3 regions of the Pinisolibacter sp. DMC100 genome follow, and region 1 is predicted to be linked to each of the others. Evidence: predicted binding sites of a transcription regulator. Region 1 holds the regulator's gene; each other region holds the start of a gene.
What was found. Region 1 encodes HrcA, which represses chaperone genes, less so after heat shock. Its sites were predicted from a motif close to GTTAGCACTCNCNNNNNGNGAGTGCTAAC; they were not measured.
Positions count from the first base shown of each region.

Region 2: a site for HrcA is predicted at 2,398-2,426, ahead of groES (co-chaperone GroES). Genes of this name have one in related genera too.
Region 3: a site for HrcA is predicted at 1,952-1,980, ahead of ACT541_RS06230 (co-chaperone GroES). Genes of this name have one in related genera too.

Region 1 covers NZ_JBQUZT010000001.1:420,806-425,170, reverse strand. The annotation lists gene hemW (radical SAM family heme chaperone HemW) at 1-258, opposite strand, end outside; gene rdgB (RdgB/HAM1 family non-canonical purine NTP pyrophosphatase) at 339-962, opposite strand; gene rph (ribonuclease PH) at 998-1,711, opposite strand; gene hrcA (heat-inducible transcriptional repressor HrcA) at 1,865-2,956, shown strand; gene hslV (ATP-dependent protease subunit HslV) at 3,318-3,872, shown strand; gene ACT541_RS02035 (hypothetical protein) at 3,874-4,365, shown strand, end outside.
Region 2 covers NZ_JBQUZT010000009.1:282-4,646, reverse strand. The annotation lists gene groL (chaperonin GroEL) at 236-1,870, opposite strand; gene groES (co-chaperone GroES) at 1,936-2,223, opposite strand; gene ACT541_RS19090 (usg protein) at 2,634-2,915, shown strand; partial or broken gene ACT541_RS19085 (methyl-accepting chemotaxis protein) at 3,277-4,365, shown strand, end outside.
Region 3 covers NZ_JBQUZT010000001.1:1,355,985-1,360,349, reverse strand. The annotation lists gene ACT541_RS06245 (glucan ABC transporter ATP-binding protein/ permease) at 1-404, shown strand, start outside; gene ACT541_RS06240 (cupin domain-containing protein) at 513-1,148, shown strand; gene ACT541_RS06235 (hypothetical protein) at 1,685-1,831, shown strand; gene ACT541_RS06230 (co-chaperone GroES) at 2,078-2,371, shown strand; gene ACT541_RS06225 (hypothetical protein) at 2,394-2,549, shown strand; gene groL (chaperonin GroEL) at 2,551-4,194, shown strand.

The sequences.
Region 1 (4,365 bases):
GGCGATCGCGCCGAGCACGGTCTCGACCGTCTTCGGCTCCATCAGCGAGGGCGTACCACCGCCGAAGAACACCGAGGAGACGCGGCGACCGGGGGTGCGGGCGGCGAAATGCTCGAGTTCGCGCACCAGCGCCCGGCCGTAACGCGCCTGATCGACGCCGCCGGGGCGGACGTGGCTGTTGAAGTCGCAATAGGGGCATTTGGATGCGCAGAAGGGCCAGTGCACGTAGATGCCGAAGCCCGGATCGAGACCCGCCATTCCCGTCTCCTTCGGCAGCCCACCATCCGAGCGAATCGCCCGCACGTCCGCCGCCGCGCGATGATTGCCCGAGCGCGCGGTCACAGACAACGCGCGGCGAAGGCGGAAAAGGCCCGTGCGCGATGGGAACGTCCGGTCTCGCCCGGCTTCAACCCGTGCTTCTCCTCGGCCGACATCTCGCCGAAGGTGCGGCTCTCGCCCTCCGGCAGGAACATCGGGTCGTAACCGAAGCCGGCGTCGCCCCGCGGCGGCCAGACCAGGGTGCCGTGGACCTCGCCGCGCACCGTCTCGGTGTGACCGTCGGGCCAGGCGAGGCAGAGGGCGGCGACGAAATGGGCGGCACGATCGGTGCTGCCCGACTGCGCCAACATCTCCTCGATGTTGCGCATGGCGCGGGCGAAGTCCTTGTCCTCGCCGGCCCAGCGCGCCGAGAAGATGCCCGGCTGACCGCCGAGCGCCGCGACGCAGAGCCCACTGTCGTCGGCGAGCGCCGGCAGGCCCGAGGCGAGGGCGGCGGCGAGCGCCTTGAGGGCCGCGTTGGCCTCGAAGGTCTCGCCGTTCTCCTCCGGCTCGGGCAGGTCGAGTTCGCCCGCCGACACGGCATCGATGCCGTGGGGGGCGAGCAGATCGCGGATCTCGGCGAGCTTGCCCTTGTTGTGGGTGGCGACGACGATCCGGCCGCCTTCGAGACGACGTGGGGTCATGGACGATCCTCCCTCTCCGGGCCGAGCGGCCGCGCTCAGCCGATGATGGTCTTCTGCAGGGCGACGAGCTCGCCGACGCCCTTTTCGGCGAGGCCGAGCAGCGCGTCGAGCTCGGCGCGGGTGAAGGGCTTGCCCTCCGCCGTGCCCTGGATCTCGACGATGCCACCGGAGCCGGTGATGACGAAGTTGGCGTCGGTCTCGGCGTTGGAATCCTCGGCATAGTCGAGATCGAGCACCGGAGTGCCGCGATAGATGCCGCAGGAGATCGCCGCGATGTGGTCCTTGAGGACCTCGCCCTTGAACATGTCGCGCGCCTTCATCCAGGCGAGACAGTCGTGCAGCGCGATCCAGGCACCGGTGATCGAGGCGGTGCGGGTGCCGCCGTCGGCCTGGATGACGTCGCAGTCGACGGTGATCTGGCGCTCGCCGAGCGCCTGCAGGTCGACCACGGCGCGCAGGCTACGGCCGATCAGACGCTGGATCTCGTGGGTGCGGCCCGACGGCTTGCCGGCATTGACCTCGCGACGCATGCGGTCGTGGGTGGCGCGCGGCAGCATGCCGTATTCGGCGGTGACCCAGCCGCGGCGCTGACCGCGCAGCCAGCCGGGCACGTTGTCCTCGAGGCTGGCGGTGCACAGCACGTGGGTATCGCCGAACTTCACCAGGCAGGAGCCCTCGGCGTGTTTGGCGACGCCGCGCTCGAGGCTGACGGAGCGCAGTTCGTCGGCGGCGCGTTTGGACGGGCGCATGGATATCTTTCGTTCGTTGGTCGTTTCGTAGGTCTCCCGTATCCCGCCGGGGGGCGGAGGTAAAGGCCGATCGGGGTCGCGGGACGATTGATCGGCCGCCGCCGTGATGTACGATCGAGGCCACGGCCCGATCGACGGGTCGACGGATTCAGCATGGCCCAGCCGCCGTTCCTCACCCAACCGCCTATCGCCGCCGGTGCCGGCAGCCTCGCCCAGCTCGACGAGCGCTCGCGCGAGATCTTCCGCCGCATCGTCGAGGGCTATCTCGACACCGGCGAACCGGTCGGCTCGCGCAACATCTCGAAACTGCTGCCGATGGCGCTGTCGCCGGCCTCGGTGCGCAACGTCATGGCCGATCTCGAACAGGCGGGCCTGATCTTCGCCCCGCACACCTCGGCCGGCCGGCTGCCGACCGAGAGCGGTCTGCGCTTCTTCGTCGATGCGATGCTGGAGATCGGCGATCTCGGCGAAGGCGAACGCCGCCGCATCGAGGCGGAGATCCGCGCCGCCGGCCGCACGCCGGAAGAGGTGCTGACCGAGGCGAGCCAGATGCTCTCCGGCCTCACGCGCGGCGCCGGTCTGGTGCTCGCCCACAAGGCCGATCTCAGGCTGAAGCACATCGAATTCGTCCGTCTGGAGCCGACGCGTGGCCTCGTCGTGCTGGTCGGCGAGGACGGATCGGTCGAGAACCGCGTCGTCGAGCTGCCGCTCGGCCTGCCGCCCTCGGCGCTGGTCGAGGCGACCAACTATCTCAACCGCACCATCCGCGGCCGCACCCTGACGGAGGCGCGGGCCGAACTCGAACGGCTCCAGGGCGAGCGTCAGGCCGAACTCGACGACCTGACCGCCCGCGTCGTCGAGGACGGGCTCGCCACCTGGGGCGAGGCGGCAGAAGGACGGCCGCAGCAGCTGATCGTGCGCGGCCGCGCCAATCTGCTCGACGATCTGCGTGCGGCGGAAGACCTCGAGCGCATCCGCTCGCTCTTCGACGACCTCGAGCGCAACCGCGACCTGATCGAGCTTCTCGGCGACGCCGAGCGCGGCGAGGGCGTGCGCATCTTCATCGGCTCGGAGGCGAAGCTGCATTCGCTGTCGGGGTCGTCGCTGGTGCTGGCGCCCTATCGCGACGCCGAGGCCCGCGTCGTCGGCGTGCTCGGCGTCATCGGCCCGACGCGCCTCCACTACGGCCGCATCGTGCCGATGGTCGACTACACCGCCAAGCTGGTCAGCCGGCTGATCGGGTGAGTTCGATTCGGAGGCGTTCGAATCGGATGCGAGACGATCGGGTTCCGTCTCCATCCAATTGTTTCAATTGGCGTTTTGTTTCGACTGTGGTGCGTGATGCTTCGAGACGGGCGCCCGAAGGGCGCGCCCCTCGGCATGAAGCGCATGTATTTGTTCTGAAACAGAAAAACACCTCATGCTGAGGAGCGGGCCGATGGCCCGCGTCTCGAAGCATCGCGCACCAAGGCAGGGAACCACCCCAAGGGTCCGAGAGCAGCCCCTCCGCCACCTCCGACGCCCCCATTTGCATTGTCCGCCGGGACGCCTACATGAGACGAACCGCGACGCCGTCCGCGCCCTCGAGAGACCCCCGGAGCCCCCCATGACCACGCCCACCGCTTCCTCCCCCGAGAGCTGGCACGGAACCACCATCGTCGCCGTCCGCAAGGGTGCCAAGGTCGTGGTGGCCGGCGACGGGCAGGTGACGCTCGGGGCGACCGTGATCAAGCACACGGCGCGCAAGGTGCGCCGGATCGGCCGCGGCGACGTGATCGGCGGCTTCGCCGGGGCGACCGCCGACGCCTTCACCCTGTTCGAGCGGCTGGAGAAGAAGCTCGAGCAGTATCCCGGGCAGCTGACGCGCGCCTGCGTCGAGCTCGCCAAGGACTGGCGCACCGATCGCTACCTGCGCCGGCTGGAAGCGATGATGATCGTCGCGGATGCCACCACGACGCTGGTTCTGACCGGCAATGGCGACGTGCTGGAGCCGGAAGGCGGCGTCGCCGGCATCGGCTCGGGCGGCACCTATGCTCTGGCGGCGGCGCGGGCGCTGATCGATCAGGATCTCGACGCCGAGGCGATCGCGCGAAAGGCGATGGCGATCGCCGCCGAGATCTGCGTCTACACCAACACCAACGTCGTCGTGGAGACGATCTGACATGAGCGACGGCGGCATTCGGCCCGACGATCCCGCCTTCTCCATCGGCCCGGCCGATCTCGACGCGGCGGTCGCCGCCGGCGTGATCGCGGCGGAGACCGCGACGGCGCTCGCCGCCTTCGCCACCGCGCGCGGGCGGGAACTGCCCGCCGCAGCCGACGAGGAGGCGGTGCGCTTCGTCACCTCGTTCAACGACGTCTTCGTCACCCTCGGCATCGCGCTGCTCACCGGCGCGGTCGTCGTCCTCGGCTTCCAGTTCGCGCCGATCGCGGCCGGTCCGGCCGTCGCCGTGCTCGCCTGGGGCCTCGCCGAGATCTTCACCGCGCGCCGCCGCATGGCTTTTCCGAGCATCGTGCTCGTCGCCCTCTTCGTCGCCGCCTGCGGCGGCAGCGTCGTCATGGCGAGTGGCGGCGGCGGCCCCTTCGTGGCGCTCGGCGCCGGCCTCGCCATGCTGATCGGCGGCTATGTCCACTGGCGCCGCTTCGGCGTGCCG
Region 2 (4,365 bases), on a different contig from region 1:
GAAGGGGAGGCGGGCGGCCCGGGTCGAGTGCGCCAAGCGGCTGTTTTCCGCGCGGGAATGGCCTCTCCCCGACCTTCGTCACGACGATCACGAACGCGAAAGAGGCGGCCCGAAGGCCGCCTCTCGCGAAGTCCGACAGGGCGAATCGCCCCGGTATCCGGAATGGCCTTCCGATCTCTCCTGCGCCGGCGCCGATCCGAAAAGTCTGCAACTCTTCGGGCGCTGGCGCAGTGGATCAGAAGTCCATCCCGCCCATGCCGCCGGCCGGCATGGCCGGAGCGGCGTCCTTCTTGGGCTTGTCGGCGATCATCGCCTCGGTGGTGATCAGCAGGCCGGCGACGGAAGCCGCGTCCTGCAGGGCGCAGCGCACGACCTTGGCCGGATCGATCACGCCGAAGGCGAACATGTCGCCGTACTTGCCGGTCTGGGCGTTCCAGCCGAAGGCCGGATCGGTGTTCTCGAGGATCTTGCCGACCACGATCGAGCCGTCGTCGCCGGCGTTGAAGGCGATCTGACGGGCCGGCGCGGTGATCGCCTTGCGGACGATGTCGACGCCGGTCTTCTGGTCGGCGTTGGCGAACTCGACGTGATCGAGCGCGGGGAGGGCGCGCAGCAGGGCGACGCCGCCGCCCGGCAGGATGCCTTCCTCGACCGCCGCGCGGGTGGCGTGCATGGCGTCGTCGACGCGGTCCTTCTTCTCCTTGACCTCGACCTCGGTGGCGCCGCCGACGCGGATCACCGCGACGCCGCCCGCGAGCTTGGCGAGACGCTCCTGGAGTTTCTCGCGGTCGTAGTCGGAGGTGGTCTCCTCGACCTGCGCCTTGATCTGGGCGACGCGGGCCTCGATCTCGGCCTTGGCGCCGACGCCGTCGACGATCGTGGTGTTCTCCTTCTCGATCACCACCTTCTTGGCGCGGCCGAGCATGTCGAGCGTCACGGTCTCGAGCTTGATGCCGAGGTCTTCCGACACGACCTGACCGCCGGTCAGGATGGCGATGTCCTCGAGCATGGCCTTGCGGCGATCACCGAAGCCCGGAGCCTTCACCGCCGCGACCTTGAGGCCGCCGCGCAGCTTGTTGACGACCAGCGTCGCCAGAGCCTCGCCCTCGACGTCCTCGGCGACGATGACCAGCGGACGGCCGGTCTGCACGACCGCCTCGAGCACCGGCAGCATGGCCTGGAGGTTCGACAGCTTCTTCTCGTGGATGAGGATGTAGGGGTCCTCGAGCTCGGCGCGCATCTTCTCCGTGTTGGTCACGAAGTAGGGCGAGAGATAGCCGCGATCGAACTGCATGCCCTCGACGACGTCGAGCTCGGTGACGGCGGTCTTGGCCTCTTCCACCGTGATGACGCCCTCGTTGCCGACCTTCTGCATCGCCTGGGCGAGGAAGGCGCCGATCTCGGTGTCGCCGTTGGCGGAGATGGTGCCGACCTGGGCGATCTCCTCGTTGGAGGTCACCTTCTTGGCGCGCTTCTCGAGATCCTTGACGATGGCGGCGACCGCGAGGTCGATGCCGCGCTTCAGGTCCATCGGGTTCATGCCGGCGGTCACCGCCTTGGCACCTTCCTTGACGATGGCCTGGGCGAGAACGGTGGCGGTGGTGGTGCCGTCACCGGCGAGGTCGTTGGTCTTCGAGGCCACTTCGCGCACCATCTGGGCGCCCATGTTCTCGAACTTGTCCTCGAGCTCGATCTCCTTGGCGACGGTGACGCCGTCCTTGGTGATGCGGGGCGCACCGTAGGACTTCTCGATGACGACGTTGCGGCCCTTGGGGCCGAGGGTGACCTTCACCGCATTGGCGAGGATGTCGACGCCGCGCAGCATCTTCTCGCGCGCATCGATGGAAAACTTGACGTCCTTGGCAGCCATTTCGGTCTACTCCGGGTGGAAGGGGAAACTGATGTCGAGGGAGCGGAACTGTCCCCGGGTGTGGTTCAGGCCACGATCCCGAGAATGTCGCTCTCCTTCATGATCAGGAGGTCCTGACCGTCGATCTTGACCTCGGTGCCGGACCACTTGCCGAAGAGCACCTTGTCGCCGGCCTTCACCTCGAGGGCGACGAGGGCGCCCTTCTCGTCACGGGCACCGGGGCCGACGGCGACGACTTCGCCTTCCTGCGGCTTTTCCTTGGCGGTGTCCGGGATGATGATGCCGCCGGCGGTCTTCTGCTCGGCTTCGATGCGCTTGACCACGACGCGGTCGTGCAGCGGACGGAACTTCATGGATCTCATCCTCCGATCGGGACAGAGAGTTTGTTTCGGGACCCTGCGGGGCTCCCGTCAGGCCGGTCCGTTCTGCTCACGGAATGAACACCATCTGCCGGAGAGCGGGGCACGGAGCCGGTGCGGCTCATCTGGGCAGTGCCGTCGTCGGCTTCAAGAGGGAGGCCGAAAAAATTTGGCACTCCGCGATCGGGAGTGCCAGCGGCGCGGTACGGGCGGTCGAGACGGGCGCTTCCGGCGAACCGAGAGGCGTCGGTGAGACGGTGCGATCGACAAATCCGAACGCTCTGGCAGCACTCTCGCCGAACTGCTGCCAAGTGTATGATTTCAAACACTATTAACTGGTATCGGCGTTGCATGGAAGAGGGGGCGACGTTCTGTCCGCGTCGCCGCAGCGAGGAGGGTCCACCATGCCGCAACCGATCGTCGACGATGCCTTCCGCCGTCAGCTGGAAGGCTATTCGCTCACCACCGCCCACATTCTCTACCGGATGCCCGATCGTCCGCTCCTGCTGCAGAGCTACGTCTGGCAGGACTACGACGTGGCACCGACGTTTCCCGAACTCGAGAAGTTCCTCGACTTCTGGGAGCGTGAACTCGACGGGCCGATCCATTCGGTCGAAGTGGCCCACGCCAAGATGATCGCCGCGGCCGAATGGAAACGCGTCGACGGGATCTTCCGCCTGCATTGACGCCCGAACGGTCCGCGGCGCGGGCCGATGTCGGTCGTTCGATTCCGCCCGGCGGCCCCCCGCCGGGCGGTCGCACGTCGGCACTCCCGTTCGACCGGCGACGCGGACACGACTCGCAATTCCTGAAATATCAAGAAACATTCTGTGAAGTTATACTATCAGTATTGTTCGCGAATTTCGAGAAATCTGGCTCCCTCTTTTGAGAAAAACCATCCCATTAAGGCCTCGTTAACGACACTCACGGATTGTCGATGGCCGGGAAAGCACGTCAACGGGCCGAAATTCTGTCGAACCACATGCGGTTCATCGGGGTGGTGTGGCCCGGAGCGGGGGATTCGTCATGTCGTTCAAGAACTGGCCCATGATCTGGAAAGTCGTCAGTCTGCTGTTGCTGCTCGGCGGCGTCAGCCTGACCGGCGCCTACTATGCGACGTCGAAGTTGATCGACATCGACAAGTCCTATTCCGATCTCCTCGATCACGACGCGAGCGCCATCACCAAGCTCGCCCGGGCCGTGCGCTTCATCCGCACCTACGAGGCGGGCGTCTATCGGAACATCGTCGCGACCACCGACGAGGGCAACCGCGCGGCGATCAGCATGCAGGAGGGGGCGTTGAAGGAGGGGCAGGAGCAGGTCGCGATGGCGATCAAGCTGCTGCCGGCCGATGCGAGCGCCATCGAGGCCGTCGACCGCATGGTCAAGGAAGCGACGAACGGCCCGTGCCGCCAGGTCGTCAAGATCGCCAACGAGAGCACGACGATCGAGGGCAACTCCAAGGCCGGCATGCTGATGGAGACGGAATGCCGACCGGCCCTCGGCAAGGCGATCGAGGCGTTCAGTACCTTCAATGCCAAGCTGTCCGTCCGAATCGAGAAGGAGAGCGCCGAAGCGACGGCCTCGTCGCTGTCGACCTTCCGCTGGACGCTCGGGGTGATCGCCGCCGCGATCGTCGGCGTGCTCGGTCTCGCCGTGCTCGCCGTCCGCAACGGTCTGGTCGCGCCGCTCCTCGCGTCGATGAACGGCATGGGCGCGCTCGGTCGCGGCGAACTGCAGGTGGTGATCACCGGCGCCGACCGGCGCGACGAGATCGGCGCCATGGCCAAGTCCCTAGAAGTGCTGCGCGATCAGCTCCAGGCCGCCGAACGCGCGCGTCAGGAACAGGCGGCGCGGGAAGAGAACGAGCGCCGTCTGCTCGCTCGCCGCGAGAGGCTCGCCGGCGATTTCGTCGGCCGCATGCAGAGTCTCGCCGCCAGCTTCACCCAGTCGTCGGGCGAGATGGCGGATGCCGCCAAGAACCTCTCGGCCACCGCCGAGGAGACCTCGCGGCAGGCCCAGGCCGTCGCCGCGGCGGCGGAAGAGGCCGCCTCCAACGTCCAGACGGTGTCGGCCGCGTCCGAAGAACTCGCCGCCTCGGTGCGCGAGATCGGCGGGCAGGTCGGCCACTCGGCG
Region 3 (4,365 bases), 940 kb from region 1:
CCTTCGTCGAGAGCAAGTTCGGCGGCTGGGACGCGCGGGCCGGCGAACGCGGTCGCGGCCTCTCGGGCGGCGAGCGCCAACGTCTCGCCATCGCCCGTGCGATCCTCAAGAACGCGCCGATCCTCATCCTCGACGAGGCGACCTCGGCGCTCGACAACGAGACCGAGCTGAAGATCAAGCGTGCGCTCGATCGTCTGGCGAAGGACCGCACCACCTTCGTCATCGCCCATCGCCTGTCGACCGTGCGCAACGCCGACCAGATCCTCTACATGGAGGCCGGCCGCATCGTCGAACGCGGCACCTTCGACGAGCTGGTGGCCGCGGGCGGCCGCTTCGCCGCGCTGGTCGCGGCCGGCGAGCTGCAGGACGAGGAGGAGGAGGCCGCGGCGACTTCCCCTGCGTGAGCCTTCGATAAAATTCGAGCGATCGGAAAAACCGCGTCTCGAGGCGGCTCTGATAGGACGGTGAGACGGGCACGATCGCCCGACCTGCCACAGGAGATCCGTCCGATCATGGCTTCGAACGCTCTTTCCGCCGCGACCGGCCCCGCGAAGGGTGCCCCCGTCTTCTCCGACGACGACCGCGACGACTGGCAGGACTGCCCGATCGCCTCCTCCTGGATCCTCGAAGGCGCGCCGCAGGCCCGCATCGTCGCGCTCGCTTCCGGCGCCGACGGCTTCGCCACCACGGCGCTGTGGGACTGCACGCCCGGCACCTTCCGCTGGCAGTTCCACTGGGACGAGACCGTCCACGTCATGGAGGGCGTCGTCGCCGTGACCATGCCCGACGGCAGCGAGCACGTGCTGCGCGCGGGTTCCGTCGCCTTCTTTCCCGGTGGTTCGCACGCCGTCTGGCGGGTGGTCGAGCCGGTCCGCAAGCTCGCGGTCTGCCGGCGCACCGTGCCGGCGCCGCTCGCGCGGATCATGACGACCGGCGATCTCGCCCGTCGCGCCCTGCGCTTCCTGAAGCGCGCCGCGCACATCATCTTCATCGGCACCGTGCCGGAGAATGCGACCCTTCCGAAGAGCGAACCCGCACTCGTCCCGATCCCGGTCCGTGTCGCCGCGCCGAGACGCGTCGCCGCCGTCGCCGGTATCGCCGCCGCCGCCGCGGCTGCCGCCACCATGGCGGCGCTCGACTTCGTCTGAGCGCGTCGCTCGCGTCGTCCGCCCTCCCCGTTCGACAAACCGCCACGGCGCCGTCGGCCTCTCACCCTGGGGCCGGCCGCGCCGTCGCGCGTCATCACGGCACGTGCCCTCGCGCGCGGCCAACTCGCCCTCGCCCGGCGCCGGAAGAGGTTCTTTTCCCGCGCTCGTCCACATCGAGGCATGTAATTTTTGCAGTTCAGGTTTGCAAAACTGCCTCAGATGCCACACGCAAAAATGGCAAAGACGCTGCGTTATGTTTGACTAAGCATAACTAACGGATGGTTTATGACCCTGGGTTAATTAAATCACGCCCGAAATATTACGAAAAACGCGATTTGATATGCGTATTTTGCCTGAGTTATTGTGTTTTCAGATAGTCCTCGTACACCAACTTTCCGGGCTATCCAGAAGCGAAGATGTTCTTCCGGGTGGATACGATGGCCGACGACGACAGTTCTCACAACAGAGCGCCAAGCGTCACCTATGGAACAGCCGGGAATTGCCCCGACGGTATCTCCTTCATCGAGCATTTCCTGGTGGACGACGCACCGCCGGAACTCGAGGAGGTCGAGGCGGCGATCGACGCCGAGCCGCGACCCTGGTGGGTCCGTTGGGTGCGACTGGGTGCCCTCGCCCTGTCGCTCGGCTTCTGGGCGCTGGTGATCCACGTCCTCTTCTGGTGAGGGCGCCGGGGTTGCCGGCGCCCCGCCGCGCCGGATCGACCGGACGGCGGCGGCCCGAACGGCGGAAAACGTCCTCCGCCTTGACTCGCGCCGCCTTCGTCCCTATCTCCGAGCGACCCTGTTGGCACTCGATTTCGACGAGTGCCAACAGGTCGATTTCCCGGCATCGCCCGCCCCGATCCATCCATCGCGAGGTCGGATCACGGGCGAGAGCCGAACGAACGTGTTCCAGAGAGGATCGCATCCATGTCCATCTCCTTCCGTCCGCTCGCCGACCGCGTCGTCGTCAAGCGCATCGAAGCCGAGCAGAAGACCGCCGGCGGCATCATCATCCCCGGCACCGCGCAGGAGAAGCCGCAGGAAGGCGAGATCGTCGCCGTCGGCCCCGGCGCCCGCGACGACGCCGGCAAGCTGATCGCGCTCGACGTCAAGGTCGGCGACAAGGTGCTGTTCGGCAAGTGGTCGGGCACCGAGATCAAGCTCGGCGGTCAGGATCTCCTCATCATGAAGGAGAGCGACATCCTGGGCATCGTCGGCTGATCCGACCCACGCGGAGACGACCATGCTCGGAACGCCGGGACATCCGCTGATCACCGCCGAATGGCAGATCGGCCTCGTTCTGATCCTGGGCGTCGTCGTCGCCGCCATCCTTCACCGCATTGCCCGTCGCATGGTCGCGCGCGACAAATCCCGCGACCACGACGATCGAGGAGACTGAAATGGCTGCCAAAGACGTCAAGTTTTCCGCCGATGCCCGCGAGCGCATGCTGCGCGGCGTCGACATCCTCGCCAACGCCGTCAAGGTGACGCTCGGCCCGAAGGGCCGCAACGTCGTCATCGACAAGTCCTTCGGCGCCCCCCGCATCACCAAGGACGGTGTGTCGGTCGCCAAGGAGATCGAGCTCGAGGACAAGTTCGAGAACATGGGCGCCCAGATGGTGCGCGAAGTGGCCTCGAAGACCGCCGACCTCGCCGGTGACGGCACCACCACCGCGACCGTGCTCGCCCAGGCCATCGTCCGCGAGGGCGCCAAGGCGGTCGCCGCCGGCATGAACCCGATGGACCTCAAGCGCGGCGTCGAGCTCGCCGCCGCCACCGCGGTCAAGGACCTCGAGGGCCGCTCGCGCAAGATCAAGACCTCGGCCGAGGTCGCGCAGGTCGGCACGATCTCCGCGAACGGCGAGAAGGCGATCGGCGAGATGATCGCCGAGGCCATGCAGAAGGTCGGCAACGAGGGTGTCATCACCGTCGAGGAAGCCAAGACCGCCGAGACCGAGCTCGACGTCGTCGAAGGCATGCAGTTCGACCGCGGCTACCTGTCGCCCTACTTCATCACCAACGCCGACAAGATGGTGGCCGACCTCGAGGATCCCTACATCCTGATCCACGAGAAGAAGCTCTCCAACCTGCAGGCGATGCTCCCGGTCCTCGAGGCCGTGGTGCAGACCTCCAAGCCGCTGCTGATCATCGCCGAGGACGTCGAGGGCGAGGCTCTCGCCACCCTGGTGGTCAACAAGCTGCGCGGTGGCCTGAAGATCGCCGCCGTCAAGGCGCCGGGCTTCGGTGACCGTCGCAAGGCCATGCTCGAGGACATCGCCATCCTGACCAACGGTCAGGTCGTGTCGGAAGACCTCGGCATCAAGCTCGAGAACGTCACCCTCGACATGCTCGGCCGCGCCAAGAAGGTCACGATCGCCAAGGAGAACACCACGATCGTCGACGGCACCGGCGCCAAGGCCGAGATCGAGGCGCGCGTCGCCCAGATCAAGGCCCAGATCGAGGAGACCACCTCCGACTACGACCGTGAGAAGCTCCAGGAGCGTCTCGCCAAGCTCGCCGGCGGCGTCGCGGTCATCCGCGTCGGCGGCGCGACCGAGGTCGAGGTCAAGGAGAAGAAGGACCGTGTGGACGACGCGCTCGCCGCGACCCGCGCCGCGGTCGAAGAAGGCATCGTCCCCGGTGGCGGCGTGGCTCTGCTGCGCGCCAAGAAGGCGGTCGAGGCCCTGTCGTCCGACGTCGCCGACGTCCAGGCCGGTATCAACATCGTGCTGAAGGCCCTCGAGGCCCCGATCCGTCAGATCGCCGAGAACGCCGGCGTGGAAGGCTCGATCGTGGTCGGCAAGCTGCTCGAGAACCCCGACGCCGAGATCGGCTTCGACGCTCAGACCGAGCAGTTCGTCAACATGGTGTCGGCCGGCATCATCGACCCGACCAAGGTCGTCCGCACGGCGCTCCAGGACGCGGCTTCGGTCGCCGGCCTGCTGATCACCACCGAGGCGATGATCGCCGAGAAGCCGCGCAAGGAATCCGCCCCGGCGATGCCGGGCGGCGGCATGGGCGGCATGGGCGGCATGGACTTCTGATCCGACAGGATCGGAAGGCCGTGAAGGCCGCCCATCACTGAGAAGTGCCGAAGTCGGGCAAGCCCGACTTCGGAGGGCGGCATGGACTTCTGAGGAAGTTCCCCCGACGAAAACACGAGAGGCGGCCTTCGGGCCGCCTCTTTCGTTTCGGGTGATGGTTTGCTCGGGACG